Regions from separate parts of the Leisingera sp. S232 genome, predicted to be linked through region 3. Evidence: riboswitches for the same ligand, from Rfam matches in the RefSeq annotation. Region 3 holds a riboswitch; each other region holds the start of a gene.
What was found. A riboswitch is a leader RNA that binds a small molecule or an ion and turns the genes downstream of it on or off. The one in region 3 is predicted to bind cobalamin.
Positions count from the first base shown of each region.

Region 1: another riboswitch for cobalamin. It lies ahead of ACP151_RS06930 (DUF1636 family protein); the one in region 3 lies ahead of ACP151_RS09535 (ABC transporter substrate-binding protein).
Region 2: another riboswitch for cobalamin. It lies ahead of ACP151_RS18135 (aromatic ring-hydroxylating oxygenase subunit alpha); the one in region 3 lies ahead of ACP151_RS09535 (ABC transporter substrate-binding protein).

Region 1 covers NZ_JBNAFX010000006.1:128,328-131,575, reverse strand. The annotation lists gene glpD (glycerol-3-phosphate dehydrogenase) at 1-432, shown strand, start outside; gene cobO (cob(I)yrinic acid a,c-diamide adenosyltransferase) at 658-1,293, opposite strand; cobalamin riboswitch at 1,346-1,550, shown strand; gene ACP151_RS06930 (DUF1636 family protein) at 1,648-2,058, shown strand; gene cobW (cobalamin biosynthesis protein CobW) at 2,061-3,095, shown strand.
Region 2 covers NZ_JBNAFX010000038.1:21,096-24,343, forward strand. The annotation lists gene ACP151_RS18130 (2Fe-2S iron-sulfur cluster-binding protein) at 1-501, opposite strand, end outside; gene ACP151_RS18135 (aromatic ring-hydroxylating oxygenase subunit alpha) at 506-1,741, opposite strand; cobalamin riboswitch at 1,849-2,047, opposite strand; gene ACP151_RS18140 (DUF1523 family protein) at 2,281-2,925, opposite strand; gene ACP151_RS18145 (hypothetical protein) at 2,936-3,202, opposite strand; gene ACP151_RS18150 (DUF6638 family protein) at 3,203-3,248, opposite strand, start outside.
Region 3 covers NZ_JBNAFX010000011.1:87,621-90,868, forward strand. The annotation lists gene ACP151_RS09530 (FecCD family ABC transporter permease) at 1-552, opposite strand, end outside; gene ACP151_RS09535 (ABC transporter substrate-binding protein) at 549-1,559, opposite strand; cobalamin riboswitch at 1,701-1,891, opposite strand; gene ACP151_RS09540 (chemotaxis protein CheW) at 2,118-3,248, opposite strand, start outside.

The DNA of each region.
Region 1 (3,248 bases), on a different contig from region 3:
GCCGAGGCGGCACTTGCAAAGATCGGCAAAGTGTTCCCGCAATTGCCTGCGGACTGGACGGCAGGTGCTGCCCTGCCCGGTGGCGACTTCGCGGTGGCAGATGTAGACAAGCTGCGCAGCGCGCTGGCGGTGGAGTATCCATTCCTCACCCCCTACTGGACCCGCCGCCTGATCCGCGCCTACGGCACCGAGTCCTGGGACGTGCTGGGCACAGCCAAATCCGCAGAGGACCTGGGCCGGAACTTCGGCGCGACCATCACCGCGCGGGAACTGGATTGGGCCATTGCCCGCGAATGGGTACGCTCCGGCGAAGATTACCTGTGGCGGCGCACCAAACTAGGCCTGCGGCTGGATGATGCACAGCGCGCGGCGGTCGATACCTACATCAGCGAGAAGACCGCCCGCACGGCATCATCAGCCCGCCCCCGATGACAGTCCGGACATCATAGACCGAGGCACTCCCGCCCCTTTTCAATGAATCAGAGATTCCCTGAAAAGCGTTGGGGGGGGGGGGGGGGGGGGGGGGGGGGGGGGGGGGGGGGGGGGGGGGGGGGGGGGGGGGGGGGGGGGGGCGGGCCCCCCCCCCCCCGCCCCCCGGCGATTTGCAAAGCAAAGCGCAAAACCTCAGGCCTGCTCAAGATTGCGATCTGAAAGGGGTTAGAACTCCACCCCTTTCTGCGCCTTCACCCCTGCACGGAACGGGTGCTTGATCTGGCCCATCTCAGTCACCAGATCCGCGATCTCGATCAGCTCTTCCTTGGCGTTCCGGCCTGTCAGCACCACATGCGTCATCGGCGGCTTCTGCTCCACCAGAAACTCCAGCACCTCATCCAGGTCCAGATACTCATAGCGCAGCGCGATATTGATCTCGTCGAGCAAAACCATGGTGTTTTTCTCGTCCAGGATCATCTCCTTGGCCTTCTCCCAGCCTTTTTGCGCGGCAGCGATGTCGCGGGCCTTGTCCTGGGTTTCCCAGGTAAAGCCTTCCCCCATCGCATAGAACTGACACAGATCGCTGAAGTTTTCCTCGATCAGCGTCCGTTCGCCAGTTTGCCAGGCGCCCTTGATGAACTGCACCACCGCAGATGGCATCCCATGGGCAATACAGCGCATAATCATGCCAAAGCCGGACGAAGACTTACCCTTGCCCGGCCCGGTATGGACGATGATCAGGCCTTTCTCGCCCTCCTTGGTTTTCATCATCCGGTCGCGCGCGGCCTTCTTCTTGGCCATTTTGGACGCGTGACGGGCGGCTTCATCCTCCGAGATGCCGGTTTCAGACTTTTCACTCATGGTGTGCTCCAGCTGTTTGCCCCCATGTCTTGACAAAGAAGCCCGCCATAGCGCAAGGGGGGTCAGCTGGTTCCTGTGAAAACAGGCGAAGAGGGAATGTGAAGGCCTGCCAAGGCTCAAGCACAGCCGCCCCCGCGACCGTGACCGGATGAGGCCGCCATGCCACTGGGAGAACACCCGGGAAGGCAGGATAGCCAGCAAGGCCCCGCGCCTTGGCATCCGCAAGCCGGGAGACCTGCCAGCGACGATGAGATCAACGGGCAGACGGGGTGTTCTGCAACCGGTTGAGGAGCTGGCACGAGACAGCTCCTTTCTGGCCATCCCACAAGCCCAGCCGCGACAGGAGACGCGAAGATGGCTGACGAAATGGCGGACAATGCTGCCCGCACCCCGGGACCGGTCACCCTGACCGTATGCCTGACCTGCCGGAACGAAGGTGCCGACCCCGAGGCGACCCGCCCGGGCACCCTGCTGCATGATGCACTGAAAGAGGCCGGCATGCCCGAGGGCGTGACCCTCCGCGGCGTCAAATGCCTGTCGGCCTGCTCGCGCAGCTGCACCGTGCTGCTGACCGGCGGCGAGGAACGCTGGAGCTACGTCTACGGCGACATGGACCCGGACGTGCATATCCCAGAGATTCTCGCAGGCACCGCCGCCTATGCTGCCACCGCCGACGGCCTTGTGCCCTGGCGCGAGCGCCCCACAGCTTTCCGCAAACAATCCGTTGCCCGCATCCCGCCGGCCGCCTTCCCTTCCGAGGAGTAATCATGAGCGATCTCAACAAGATCCCCGTCACCGTCATCACCGGCTTTCTCGGCGCGGGCAAAACCACGCTGATCCGCCATCTGATGCAGAACCCGCAAGGCAAACGGCTGGCTGTTGTGGTGAATGAATTCGGCACCGCCGGCGTCGACGGCGACATCCTGAAATCCTGCGCCGATGAAAACTGCCCGGCGGAAAACATCATGGAACTGGCCAACGGCTGCATCTGCTGCACCGTGGCCGATGACTTCATCCCCACCATCGAACAGCTGATGGAGCTGCCGGAAAAACCCGACCACATCGTGATCGAAACCTCTGGCCTCGCCCTGCCCAAGCCGCTGCTGAAGGCCTTCGACTGGCCCGCGATCCGTTCGCGCATCACAGTCGACGGCGTGATTGCGCTGGCCGATGCCGAAGCAGTTGCCAAGGGCCAGTTCGCCCCCGATCTGGACGCCGTGCAGGCCCAGCGCGAAGCGGATGACAGCATCGACCATGAAACCCCGCTCAGCGAAGTCTTCGAAGACCAGATTTCCTGCGCCGACATCGTGCTTCTGTCCAAGGCCGACCTGGCCGGAGACGCAGGCGTCGAAAAAGCCCGCACAGTGATCGAGGCCGAAGCCCCCCGCAAGCTGCCGATCCTGCCGATGAGCGAAGGTGTGATTGACCCGCGCATTATCCTGGGTCTGGAAGCGGCCGCCGAAGACGACCTCGACGCCCGCCCCAGCCATCACGACGGCCATCACGACCACGAACACGACGATTTTGAAAGCATCGTTGTCGAAATGGGCGAAGTATCCGATCCGGAATCGCTGCAGAATGCCATCGTGAAACTCGCCCGCGAACGCAATATCCTGCGCGTCAAAGGCTATGTCGCGGTGGAGGGAAAACCGATGCGGATGCTGGTTCAGGCCGTGGGTGAGCGCCTGCGCGCGCAATATGATCAGCCCTGGGGCGCGCAGCCGCGCAAGACTGCCCTGGTGGTTATCGCCGAGCATGACGATATCGACGAACAGGCGATCCGCGCCGAGCTGGGGGCCTAAGCTGATGCCCCTGACCCGTAACCTTCATGAGCGGAAAGGATCGCGCCCGTTCCGGGGTGGGCGCAATCGCGCCCGCCCATCGGAGCGGGTCGGGCGCGATCCGGGGCTTGCGCCCCGGGACACCGTTTTGCTGGCCGGGAAAGGCAGAAACTG
Region 2 (3,248 bases), on a different contig from region 3:
GATCTCGCTGGGGCGCTTGGCGCAGTTGATAAAGCAGATGTCGGGCGACTGGCCGCGGTCGAACAGATACTGGGTCATCGACAGGCTGGGCGTGATGCCGGAGCCTGCCGAGATGAACAGGAATTTGCCGTTCGGACGCTTGGGCAGAGTGAAGACACCTGCCGGACCGGAGGCCCTGAGGAACATGCCCGGTTTCAGGTGATCCAGCATCCAGCGGGTGCCGATGCTGTCGGCTTGCGCCTTCACTGTCACCGAGATCGACAAGGGTCGCGAGGGCGACGAGCTAATGGTGTAGGTCCGCCAGACAGTCTCCTGCGGCACCGGCAGTTCCAGCGTCAGGAACTGGCCCGGCTGGTATTTGAACCACGCGCCTGAGGGCGCGCGGAAGCTGAAGGTGGCAGTGTTCGGCGCCTCCGGCACAACCGAGACGCATTCCAGCATCTCGTCGTCCTTCCACGCAAGGGTTTCGTCCAGAGTTTCGAAATTGGCCTGCAGTCCCATGCGCTTACTCCGCCGCGATCAGGTGGCGCCCGGTCAGCGCGCGGGTCAGATGGTCGGCATACCAGTTGGAGAACTGAATGACGCCGCTCTCCTGCACTTCTGAATAGGGGCCGGGTTCATAGGCAGGCGTGTTGATGCCGCGCTGATTGTCCTCGACCACGATGCGGTCCTCGTCATTGGTGGCGATCCAGACCTCGGTCAGGCGCTTCAGGTCATAATCCTGCCCTTCAATCGCATCCTTATGCACCAGCCATTTGGTGGTGACTTCCGTTTTGGTCGGGCTGATCGGGGTCACCCGGAACACCAGTGAGTGATCCGGCAGGAAGTGGTTCCAGGTGGTCGGGTAGTGGAATTTCAAGAGCGTGCCTGCATCAGCAAAGGGCACCCGGCCCAGTTTCCTGGCCACAGCGGCCTTGCCGTCCATGGTATAGCTTTCCGCGCCTTCGTTCAGCGGCATCCGCGCCAAGCGGTACTGGCCGCGCGCGTCGATCTGGAACTGGGCCGGCACGCCCGCCGCCTCGATCCGGTCGAAATGCTTTTGCAGATGCGGCGGGGTCACGCCGCCCTCAACACCGGTTACGGACGGATCTTCCGGGAAGGTCCGGCACAGCGACGGGTGATTGCCGCCGCAGTGATAGCACTCGCGGTTGTTCTCCCAGACCAGCTTCCAGTTGCCTTCCTCGATGATCGAGCTTTCATAGGCGATCTTGGCATTGCCCAGGTCATGGGGCTCCAGATAGGGGCGGGCCACGGCGGCAAAGGCATCGAAATCCGGCGCCTCATCCGCCAGGCAGATATAGATCAGCCCGGCCAGGTCGCGGCAGTGCACAGGCTTCAGCCCATGCTTGGAAGCGTCAAAGTCCGGCCCCATGTCGCGCGCCCACAACAGCGAGCCGTCCAGTTCATAGGTCCACTGGTGGTAGGGGCAGACCAGCTTGGGCGAATTGCCCTTTTTCGCCTTGCAGACAACCGAGCCGCGGTGGCGGCAGGCGTTGTGGAAAGCGCGCACTTCGCCGTCGGTGCCGCGCACGATGATGACGTTGTAGGCGCCGACCTGATGGGTCACGAAGTTGCCGGCCTTGGGAACCTCGCAGGCGGGAATGGCGAACAGCCATTCGCGGTAGAAGATCTGACGCATGTCCAGATCCAGCACGCCCGGATCGGTATAGAACGCCTGCTCCAGGGAATAGTTTTTCTGACGGGCCACCAGTTTGGCCAGAATTTCGCTGTCGTGAAGCATCTGCTTCTCTCCTTTGCCGCATCCCCGCGGCGTCTTGGCTAGGGTGCAGGCATAGAAAGAGAGATTGCAGACCACGCGCCTGCAATCGCCCTGCCGCCGCCCGCGGTTGACGTTTTCGGGACAAGGCTGGTTTCCGGACTGTCCCGGGGCCGCTTGGCGGCGGGGCCTGGCACCTTCCCGAAGCCGCGGCTTCAGTGGTCATTGCCATGCCTTGCCCGGGGTCACCGTTGCGGGGGCAGTGCCGGAGTTTCACCAGCTTCCCAATTCTCCGCCCCGAAAGGCGGCACCTTGCTGATACGGAAAGTGCCTTATTCGCGCGCCGCAAGCGGAGACAAATCCGACCCGCAAAAACCGGAAAAAGACATGCATGTTTGCTATGCCGAGCGGGTCGGAAATGTCCGGAATCTCAAACCGGCACTCGCCGGTCTGTTTGCGGCAAGCCCTTATCTTTCATGCGATTACGCAGAAAACGCATCCGAATCGATTCGAGAGTTTAACTGCGCAGCCAAGAAAAAGGCCGCCTCAGCGGCGGCCCTTGCTCATTTCGATTTCCAGGTATCCAGCCAGCGGCGGAACCGGCCCTTGCGTTCGGCAATCGCATCGCCCGCCGCATAAAGACTGTCCTCGGCGCTTTCGATCATCGGATCGATCCGGGCCTGACGGAACCGGCGCCAGCGCACATAGATCGCCCACAATAGCGCCGCCAGCAGCACCAGGAAGATGATCGTGAACCAATTGGTCGGCTTGTCGTCCGGCCCCGCCACAGGCTTGATTGTCACCGCGTTGGGGAAAATCGACAGGAACTGGTTGCGCCAGCCGTAGTGCATGACGGACACCCACTCTGGCGCGTCCTTGGTCGAGACCGCGTCATTGGCATCCGTATAAAGGTTCGCCGTGTCGAATTTGAAATAGGGCGGCCAGTTCCAGCCGGTATCCTCGTTGCGGTAGACGATCGGGTCGCCATTCGGCCGCACACCTTGAATGAACTGCACATCGCGGTTCAGCAGCGTGGCCGACTGGTCGTCCGGCTTGGACCAGAAAATGCGTGTCCAGTCGTTCAGCTCCTGCCGTTCTTCATAGGTGTTGACGATGCGCACCACGTCATATTGCGGCAGCGTGTAGTGCAGGAAGGCGCCAAGCAGCACCCAGAAAGAAATCAGGAAAGCCCATTTGATGAAACGCATGGGATAGACCTCACATGAAGTTAATGACGTAGATCAGGAGCGCCAGCGCCCCCAGCGGGATGATATAGACCAAGAGGATCAGCTTGCGCCGGAACGAGGTGTCGTATTGTTTCAGCCCCCGCTGGATGAAGGCCGCGCGGTCGCCGGTCAACCCCCTCTCTTTCCAGTGCCGCTTGAGCTTTAGCCGCCGCATCTCGCGCGAGTAAAGCGAGACCGCGCCGTAGATCACGGTCAGCACCACCAAAAGGATCAGGGCGAGGCGCAGGAAACCGAACATCTAGCGCCCCCGTGTCCGGTTCAAGGCGCCCCAGGGGCCAACGCGC
Region 3 (3,248 bases):
TTTGGCAATGATGAAAGCCGTGAGTGCATTGAACAGCTGTGAACCTGCGATGCCTGCCAGGATAATCTGAGCCGCCGCGGCGCGGCTGCTCCCTGCCCCTGCGGCCCGCGCCAGAATGGCAACAAATCCGAAGGCAAGAAGTGCCCCGTTGAAAGCCCCGAAAGAGAGGGACAGGGCGCCGCCGCCAAGACCCGCGATCGTCACGGCAACCGCTCCCGTTGACGCCCCTGCCGAAATTCCAAGGATATAAGGGTCTGCCAGCGCGTTGCGCAGCAAAGCCTGCAGCACCACACCGGAGACGGCCAAGGCCGCACCGCAGGCCGCAGCCACCAGCGCGCGCGGCAGCCGGTAGCTCCAGATAATGCCCTGGTCCACCGGATCCACCGGCAGGCCTGCCCCGGCCAGCTTGTTGGCAATAACAGACAGCACAAGATCAGGCGCAAGCGGGGTTTCCCCGATCATTGCGCCTGCCAGAACCGCCGCAGCCAGCACCGGCAGCGCCAGGCAAGCGCCCCGGACACCCTGCCAGGCCAGTGCGGCGGCTGCGCTCATGCGCCGTTGCCGATCGCGCTGAGTTCGGCGGCCAGATCCTCCAGCGCCGGGATGGCGCGGATGGTGGCGTCCATGGCCTGGGCGTCCATCACCACGATATGACCGTTCTTCACAGCCTCCATCTGGCTGGCAACTGGGTCATTGTTCAGGAACTCCAGTTTCTTCTGATAGTCGTCCGCAGCGAAACGGCGACGGTCCATGCGGGCAATCACGATCACCGTAGGGTTGGCCTTGGCAATAGTTTCCCAGCCAACGGTCGGCCATTCCTCGTCGGTCTCGATGACATTTTTCAGGCCCAGCTGCTGCATCATGTAGCCCGGCGCGCCCTTCTGCCCGGCCACAAACGGATCGCTTTCCATTTCCGGAGAGGAGAACCAGAACACGGCAGACGCATCCGTAAGCGCAACCTCTTGCGCCTTTGCAACCGCTGCGGCTTCGCGCGCCTTGTAGTCGGCAACCAGCTCTGCACCTTTTTCAGCCTCGCCAAAGATCGCCGCCAGCTCCTCGATGCCCTGATAGAGGCTATCGGTGGTGAACATCTGCGTTCGGGTGCCGTCGCCGCCGGTGGTATTGTCCTTGCCAACGCAATCAGCGGGCATCACATAGGTCGGAATGCCAAGGTCGTGGAACTGTTCACGCTTGGCCACCACGCCTTCTGGGCCGACATGCCATTCGTATTGCGCCGCAACCAGGCCCGGACGTTTGGCGACCACGCTTTCAAAACTTGGGTCGTTGTCGGCCAGTCGGTCGATCTTGGCGTTTACCTCCGCGTATTCCGGCAGCACGTCATTGAACCAAACCGAAGTGCCCAGAACCTTGTCGCCCAACCCGAGGGCGAAAAGCACCTCTGTAGCGGCCTGGCCGACCGTTACAGAAGACGAAACTGGCGCCTCGAAGGTGACAGTTTCGCCGCAGTTTTGCAGAGTCAGCGGGAAGTTTTCATCCGCAGTTGCAGCCTGTGCGGCAGCAATGAAAAATAGGCCCATCAGGCCGGAACGTAGATACATGATTTCGATCTCCATGTGTCAATGACCGGAGAACGGGTGAAAGGGCATTGACCGGTAAAACTGAGGGTCCAGCCCTCGCATTGCGGCACCTGGAACGGAGCAGCATCTTACCGGCAACCTCCCCGGACAACCCCGTCCGGTGTGCTTCAGTTTTCACCGGCAGGTCTCCTGACTGGCGTGTCATTGCCTGCGCCGTCTTCCCGGGTTTCCAGACCCAGTGACATCCTGGCACAGCACTCTCCGCCTACAGTTGCGGGGGCAGTTCCGTTTAGCACCCAAGGTGCCGCGGCTTCCCTCTTAGCCCTTTCGGGACCGGCAAAACGCGCGTAGCGCATCGCCTTTGCTGCGGCAAGAAAAAGTTCTTCGGGGCCATCAAAATCTTCCGTCTCCCGGTCGGTTTCATCCGGTAGAACACCTAAAGAATGGCATGTCCAACACGGGCTGCGATGCCCCCACCGCCCTGGGCAGCGACCGGCGCGGGACCTGCCCTGGCACCGGTCTGCGGCGTCTGCTTTGCTGGCTCTGCGCTTTGATCCGCGGCTTGGCCGTGAGCCGCTGTTATGCGGCGTGGAAACAGCGGTCCACCAGCGCCTTGGTATCCAGAATCATTATCGTTTCGAAGACACCGTCCGAGTTGGAGTGCTGCAAGCAGCCGGTAACATCCTCCGAGATGCTTTTGGAAGTACTTTGCTGATCCATGGATTTCAACTCAACGACACGGTTTTCAGTGGTGATGATTATCTCATCGACCGTGTCCACCAGAATGCCGAACTTCTGCTGACCGTGCTTGAATATCAGCACCTTTTGATTGCGCCCTGGCGCCGGTGGCAGACCATACAGAAGCCGGGGGTTAAACAATGTGATCAACTCGCCGCGCAAATTCAGGATGCCCTCGACAAAGCTCAGGGAAAACGGTGGCTCAAGCAGCTCCTGTGGCCGATTGATCACTTCGCTGACATGTGACGTGTCGAGAGCAAATTTCCTGTCAAAAGTGAACTTGATGAAGGTTCGACGCTTGGCCCGCGCCTCCAGTTCAGCGACCTCATCATCCACCTCTTCAGGCGGGAACACTTCCTGACAGGATTTTGCCGCAGCCAGAAAGCTCGGCTCTGTCGAAAGTTTCGCCGGGTCCAGCATCATCACGATCTGATCGTTCTTATCAAGCAGGCACCCATCCACCAGATCGCCGCGCGGCAGAGCCAGTTTTGCAAATGGCAGGATCTCGTCCTTGAAATACGGCAGAATGCTGTCAATCGAGAACACCATAAGCCCGACCGGTCCCTCTGCGGTTTCGATCACCAGCATCCGCCGGTCCTTTGGCACAGTGGCCCCAAGGGTAAACTTTGCTTCATCGCCCATGAAACCACGGAAATCTATGATGGGCAGAATAACGCCACGCAGGTTCGTGGTGCCAATTACGTTCCCCCCTGTCAGCAACGATTGCTCCAGCTTGGGAACTGTTCTGACTTCTTTCACGTAGCGAAGATCAACTGCGCAGGTCGTGTGCCCGGTTTGGAAAGACACACAGGCAAGCTTCTTGCCCCGACTTTGTTTTACGGTCTCCCTACCGGAGGTATTGTCTGCTCTCGGCAATTGCTCCAGGTTCAGCAATTCGTGCGGATCAAGGATCTGCACCAGTCTTTCACCGCTATCGAATTTCAGCACCCCGTCGACGACGACATCCTTGAT